3 regions of the Xanthomonas vasicola pv. musacearum NCPPB 4379 genome follow, and region 2 is predicted to be linked to each of the others. Evidence: predicted binding sites of a transcription regulator. Region 2 holds the regulator's gene; each other region holds the start of a gene.
What was found. The regulator HrcA, encoded in region 2, represses chaperone genes, less so after heat shock. The targets are predictions, from matches to a motif close to TTNGCACTCNNNNNNNNNGAGTGCNAA.
Positions count from the first base shown of each region.

Region 1 (2,265 bases), 2.3 Mb from region 2:
TGAACGGGTCGTCCAGGTCGGCCGACTGGCTCTGCTGGTTGTTGATGAAGTACGGGGAGAGGTAGCCGCGATCGAACTGCATGCCCTCGACCACGTCCAGCTCGTTTTCCAGGCCCGAGCCTTCTTCAACGGTGATCACGCCTTCCTTGCCGACCTTCTTCATCGCTTCGGCAATGATGTTGCCGATCGACTCGTCCGAGTTGGCCGAGATGGTGCCGACCTGGGCAATCGCCTTGTCGTCGGTGGTGGGCTTGGAGATGTTCTTCAGCTCGACAACCGCAGCCTTGACGGCCTGGTCGATACCGCGCTTGAGGTCCATCGGGTTCATGCCGGCGGCCACAGCCTTGGCGCCTTCGCGGATCAGGGCCTGCGCCAGCACGGTGGCGGTGGTGGTGCCGTCGCCGGCGTTGTCGTTGGTCTTGGAAGCGACTTCCTTGACCATCTGCGCGCCCATGTTCTCGAACTTGTCAGCCAGTTCGATTTCCTTGGCGACGGAGACGCCGTCCTTGGTGATGGTCGGGGCGCCGAAGCTCTTTTCGAGCACGACGTTGCGGCCCTTCGGGCCCAGGGTTGCCTTCACGGCATTGGCAAGCACGTTGACGCCACGAACCATACGGGTACGTGCGTCTTCACCGAAACGAATGTCTTTAGCAGCCATTGGTTGTTACTCCGGAAATTGGGAATGGGAAATGAGAAATGGGTCAATCAAGGGCGGATCTCGGGGCTGGGTGGGATGGCGAGGGCGTTGGCCGCTCTACCGATTCCCGATTCCCTACTCCCGATTCCCGGCGCGTAGCGCCTGATCAGCCGATGACGGCCAGAATGTCGTCTTCGCGCAGCACCTTGTACTCGACGCCTTCGGACTTGTAACTGCTGCCGGCGTACTGGCCGTAGATGACCTTGTCGCCAACCTTGACCACGGGCGCGCGCAGGCTGCCGTTGTCCAGCGGCTTACCGGCGCCGATTGCGACGACTTCACCCTTGGTGGACTTTTCCTTGGCGGAGTCCGGGATCACGATGCCGCCGGCGGAAACTTCGTCGGCTTCGATCGGCTTGACTACAACGCGGTCGTGAAGCGGTTTGATGCTCATAGAGAAGACCTCTTAAGTATTTGATGGGCCTGGAAATTATCGGCGATGTTAGCACTCGCATATGACGACTGCCAGCACAGCGCGCGGAAAAAACCCGACAGAGCGGGTGCGGGCCAGAGATTGTGCTGCGTGGGCGGCCTTTCAAGGGCTGGCGGTAAAAATTTTTCTTTGACCGCTCCCTCCGAAACGCCGAGAGCGGCTGGCAAAACGTAGCGAGCGGTTGTCAGGTGGGCGCGGACGGCGCGGAAGAGCCGGAGTGTACGAGTGGTACATGAGGATTCCGAGCACCGTCCGCGCCCGCCTGGCAGACGCGCAGTAGTTTTTTCTGTCGCTCTAGAAATGGAACCAGGTTCCACCTTTTGTCATGCGCGCGTTTTACAGTCGGGATCGCATTCCCCGATCACAAGGAGCCGTCGATGAGGTGGCCGTCCCGTGTTGTGTCCCTGCGTTGCACCCTTCCCCTGGCCTGCGCGTTTGCGCTGAGCGCCACCTCCGCCAATGCGGCGGTCTTCATCAACGAACTGCACTACGACGACGCGGGCGCCTCCGGCGACAGCGGCGAAGGTGTGGAAGTGGTGGCCACGGCTGGCGAATCGCTAAGCGGCTACCGGATCTATCTGTACAACGGCAACACCCCCAGTGCTGCGGTGGTGTATGCCAACACGGCGGTACCGGCCGGCAGTGTGGTGAGCTGCGGCAGCCAGGTGCGTATCGCCACGGTGAGCTACGCCAGCAACGGCGTGCAGAACGGCCCCAACGACGGCGTGGCGCTGGTCGACCCCAACGGGCAGTTGGTGCAGTTCCTCAGTTACGAAGGCGCCATCACCGGCAGCGGCGGCCCGGCGGCCGGCGTGGCCAGCCAGAACCTGCCGGTGAGCCAGAGCAACAGCACCGCGGTTGGCAGTTCGCTGCAATTGACCGGCACCGGCAGCAGCAGCAGCGCGGCCAACTTCAGCTGGGCCGGCTCGGCGGCGCAGACGTTCGGCGCCTGCAACCGCGGCCAAACCTTCACTGGGAGCGACGGCGGCGGCAGCACCGGCGCTCCCACCATCGGCAGCACTACCCCGACCCAGGGTGCCACCGGCTTCCCGGCCGCCGGCGATCTGGCAGTGGGCTTTAGCGAAGCGGTGACGCTCAGCAGCGGCGCGTTTGCGCTGAACTGCGCCAGTTCCGG
Region 1 is NZ_CP034655.1:570,067-572,331, reverse strand. It holds gene groL (chaperonin GroEL) at 1-658, opposite strand, end outside; gene KWO_RS02675 (co-chaperone GroES) at 804-1,091, opposite strand; RNA gene KWO_RS02670 (sX9 sRNA) at 1,289-1,364, opposite strand; gene KWO_RS02665 (endonuclease) at 1,508-2,265, shown strand, end outside.
Region 1: a site for HrcA is predicted at 1,140-1,166, ahead of KWO_RS02675 (co-chaperone GroES). Genes of this name have one in related genera too.

Region 2 (2,265 bases):
TGTCGCAGGCCCCGATCAGCGCGGTGGCATGCGCCTGGCGGCGATGGTTGACGTCCAGCGCGGCGATCGCGGCCGGGTCCAGGTCCTCGCGTTCCAGTTCGGCCAGTTGGTGCTCCAGAAAGCCGATCCGGTCGGAGACATCGCCTTGCGCCGACAGCGCATCGCGCTCGTCCAGCAGCGCTTGCCAGCGCTGGCTGGCCTGGCGCACCTGTTCGCGCTGGGCGCTGTTACGGGCATAGGCATCGAGCAGGGCGAGCTGGCTGTGGCGGGCCATCAGCGCCTGATGTTCGTGCTGGCCGTGGATTTCGACCAGCCTGGAGGCCAGTTCCGCCAGCTGCGAGGAAGTGACCGGGCGGCCATTGATCCAGGCGCGCGAGCCGCCGTCGGCGCGGATGATCCGGCGCAGCTGACATTGCGCCTCGTCATCGAGTTCGTTGTCGGCCAGCCAGCTCAGGCCCGGATGCTCGGCCGGCAGCTGGAATTCGGCAGACAGTTCGGCGCGGTCAGCGCCGTGGCGGACCACGCCGCTGTCGGCGCGCAGGCCCGACAGAAAGCCCAGCGCGTCCACCATCAACGACTTGCCGGCACCGGTTTCACCCGAGACCACGGTCATGCCTGGACCGAATTCGAGTTCGGTGGCGCGGACAACGGCGAAATCCTTGATCGAGAGGTGTCTGAGCATGAGGTCGAGTGTGAACGCTTTGGGGAAGCTTAGGGTGGAAGGGGGCAGACAAGGAATCGGACGCTTGCCATCCCCGGGGCCAGACATTATCTATGCCCAGTCTCACCGGATGATCCCATGCGCGCGTCCCAGTCCCCAATGCTCGACCCCCGCGCCCGTCAGTTGCTGCGCACGCTGATCGCGCGCTACATCCGCGATGGCGAGCCGGTGGGCTCCAAGACGCTGGCCCAGCATGCGGGGCTGGATGTCAGTCCGGCCACCATCCGCAATATTCTGGCCGATCTGGAAGACGTGGGCCTGCTCAGCTCCCCGCATACCTCGGCCGGGCGCGTGCCTACTGCGCATGGCTACCGTGTATTCGTCGACAGCCTGGTGCAGATGCAGCCGCCCGGCGAAGAAGAAGTGCGCCGCCTGCGCGCGGAACTGGCCAGCGGCAACGGCACCCAGTCGCTGCTGGGCAGCGCCTCGCAGATGCTGTCGGCGATGAGCCACTTCGTCGGAGTGGTCAGTGCGCCGCGGCGCGAGCAGTTCGCGTTCCGGCATATCGATTTCGTGGCGCTGGACGCACGCCGGGTGCTGGCGATCCTGGTGTTTGCCGACAACGAGGTGCAGAACCGGGTGATCGAGCCACGTCGCGCCTACGAGCCTGCCGAGCTGGAACGGGTGGCCAATTATCTCAATGCGCAGTTCGCCGGGCGCGCGCTGGCGGACATCCGCGCCTGCCTGCTGCGCGAGCTGCGCATGGCCAAGAACGAAATGGAACAGCTGTTGGCGCATAGCGTTGACCTGGCCAGCGAGGCGCTGGTGCCGGCCGATGCCGACGATATGGTGATGGCCGGGCAGACCCGGCTGATGGGCGTGCAGGACCTGTCGGATCTGGACCGCCTGCGCGAACTGTTCGAGGCCTTCGCCAGCAAGCGCGAGATCCTGCAGCTGCTCGAACGCACCATCCAGGCGCCGGGCGTGCGTATCTTCATCGGCGAGGAAACCGGCGTGGTTTCGCTGGAAGGCGTCTCATTGGTCACCGCGCCCTACGCCGCCAACGGCCAAGTGCTGGGCGTGCTGGGGGTCATCGGGCCCAAACGCATGGCCTACGACCGGCTGATTCCGCTGGTGCAGACCGCCGCCGACGTGCTGGGCGCGGCCATGGAGTCGCCCGGCACGCGATAACCGGCATCGATCGGCGCGATCGTGTTTGCTTGAAACGCGCGCGAGCGCCCATATACGGGGTGACGTTGGGGCGGGCGTTCCGCTTGCCCGGGAACTGCACATGAACCAAGACCACCCCGAATTCGACTCCGAAGACCTGTCCCAGAACCCGCCCGAGACCGATCCGCTCAAGGCCGAGATCGAATCGCTGCGCAGCGAGATCGCGCTGGTCAAGGCCGATGCCCTGCGCGAGCGCGCCGACCTGGAAAACCAGCGCAAGCGCATCGCGCGCGATGTCGAGAACGCGCGCAAGTTCGCCAACGAGAAGCTGCTGGGCGAACTGCTGCCGGTGTTCGACAGCCTGGACGCCGGCCTGACCGCAGCCGGTACCGAGCCCAGCCCGCTGCGCGATGGCCTGGACATGACCTACAAGC
Region 2 is NZ_CP034655.1:3,059,697-3,061,961, reverse strand. It holds gene recN (DNA repair protein RecN) at 1-682, opposite strand, end outside; gene hrcA (heat-inducible transcriptional repressor HrcA) at 821-1,852, shown strand; gene grpE (nucleotide exchange factor GrpE) at 1,953-2,265, shown strand, end outside.

Region 3 (2,265 bases), 1.5 Mb from region 2:
CGACCAAACGCATGCTCGAGCGCCAGAGCCTGAAAGTGGTGCACGTACTCACCGCCGAAGATGCCTTTGCGCTGCTTACCGCCGAATCGCTGGGCCGCACCGAGCGCCGTATCGACGTGGTGCTGACCGACGTGACCCTGAAAGGCGAGCTCAACGGCCGCGATGTGGTCGAGCGTATCCGCATCGATTTCGCCTACGGCAAGCGCCGTCTGCCGGTGCTGGTGATGACCGGCGATACCAACCCGCGCAATCAGTCCGAATTGCTGCGCGCCGGTGCCAACGATCTGGTGCAAAAGCCGATCGAAGAGCGCCTGCTGGTGACCAAGGTGTTGTTCCAGCTGCGCCTGGCACGCTTAGAGGATCAGGCTGTCACGCTATGACTGAAGTGGAAGCACGTATCCAGCTGGAACCGTCGTGGAAGGCAAAGGTGGGCGACTGGCTGCTACGCCCGGAGATGCAGGAGCTGTCGGCATTCCTGCGCCAACGCAAGGCTGCCGGTGCGCGGGTGTTTCCGCCCGGCCCGCAGATCTTCGCTGCCTTCGACGCCACCCCGTTCGATCAGCTCAAGGTGGTGATCCTGGGCCAGGACCCGTATCACGGCGAAGGCCAGGCGCACGGGCTGTGTTTTTCGGTGCTGCCGGGCGTGCCGGTGCCGCCGTCGCTGCTCAACATCTACAAAGAGATCCAGGACGATCTGGGCATCGCGCGGCCGGATCATGGCTACCTGATGCCCTGGGCGCGCCAGGGCGTGCTGCTGCTCAATGCCGTGCTGACGGTGGAGCAGGGACGCGCCGGCGCCCACCAGAACAAGGGCTGGGAAGGCTTCACCGACCATGTGGTGGAAACCCTCAATCGCGAGCGCGAAGGCTTGGTGTTCCTGCTCTGGGGCAGCTACGCGCAGTCCAAGGGCAAGGTCATCGACCAGGCGCGCCATCGCGTGTTCAAGGCGCCGCATCCCTCGCCGTTGTCGGCGCACCGCGGCTTCCTGGGCTGCCAGCATTTCTCCAAGACCAACGCGCATTTGCAACGGCGCGGGATCAGCCCGATCGACTGGTCGCTGCCGCCGCGCAATGAGTTGGACACTACCTCCGCCGGTGCCTGAACAGCGTTGCCGACAGCCTCGTTTTCGCAACCAATGTGTCACGGTTTGCAGAGGGGCTGGGTGGTAACGTAGGTGTCGAATTCGGATTGCCGGACTGTAGAACACCGGCGGCATAAAAAGCCCGAATGTTCTATAAATGGATTCTGGGAACTCTTTCTATACCCGGCAGTCCATTAGTTCGACTGCTAAGATGGTGCCTATGAACCAGACTACCTCGACTGCCCTTGTGGCAAACAATCTCCCGATTCCCAGTGCGCTCGGTTCGCTGGACGCCTACATCGGTGCCGTGCACCAGATTCCGGTGCTGTCGGTCGATGAGGAACAGAATCTGGCCCGCCGCTTCCGCGACGAGCTGGATCTGGACGCCGCGCGCGAACTGGTCCATTCCCACCTGCGCTTCGTGGTGCACGTTGCCCGCGGCTACAACGGCTACGGCCTGCCGCTGGGCGACCTGATCCAGGAAGGTAATATCGGCTTGATGAAGGCGGTCAAGCGCTTCGACCCGGACATGGGTGTGCGTTTGGTCAGCTTCGCGGTGCACTGGATTCGTGCCGAAATGCACGAGTTCATCCTGAAGAACTGGCGCATCGTCAAGGTCGCCACGACCAAGGCGCAGCGCAAGCTGTTCTTCAACCTGCGCAAGTCCAAGACCCGCCTGGGCTGGCTCAATGCGTCGGAAGTGACTGCGGTCGCCAAGGACTTGAACGTCTCCGAGCGTGAAGTGATGGAGATGGAGTCGCGTCTGTCCGGTCGCGATATCGGTTTCGATGCGTCGTCGGATGAAGACGACGATCACGGCCCGCCGTCGCCGGTGAGCTACCTGGTCGCCAACGAAGAAGATCCGTCGCAGGCGTACGAGCGTCACGACAGTGAAGACAATCAGCTGCAGTTACTGCGTGAAGGCATGGCTGGCCTGGACACGCGTTCGCGTGACATCGTCAAGCGCCGCTGGCTGGATTCGGATTCCAAAGTGACGCTGCAGGAGCTGGCCGACGAGTACGGCGTGTCGGCCGAGCGTATCCGCCAGATCGAAGCGAATGCGCTAAAGAAGATGAAGGCGCTGTTCGTCGCCTGATCTTGCGATGACGCAGGAGTTGTTGCGCAAACGGCCCGGTTTTCCGGGCCGTTTGCATATGAGGTGCTACGCGATTGCTACTCCGGCG
Region 3 is NZ_CP034655.1:4,591,371-4,593,635, reverse strand. It holds gene KWO_RS21215 (response regulator) at 1-380, shown strand, start outside; gene ung (uracil-DNA glycosylase) at 377-1,102, shown strand; gene rpoH (RNA polymerase sigma factor RpoH) at 1,302-2,177, shown strand; gene KWO_RS21200 (trimeric intracellular cation channel family protein) at 2,255-2,265, opposite strand, start outside.
Region 3: a site for HrcA is predicted at 1,265-1,291, ahead of rpoH (RNA polymerase sigma factor RpoH). Genes of this name have one in related genera too.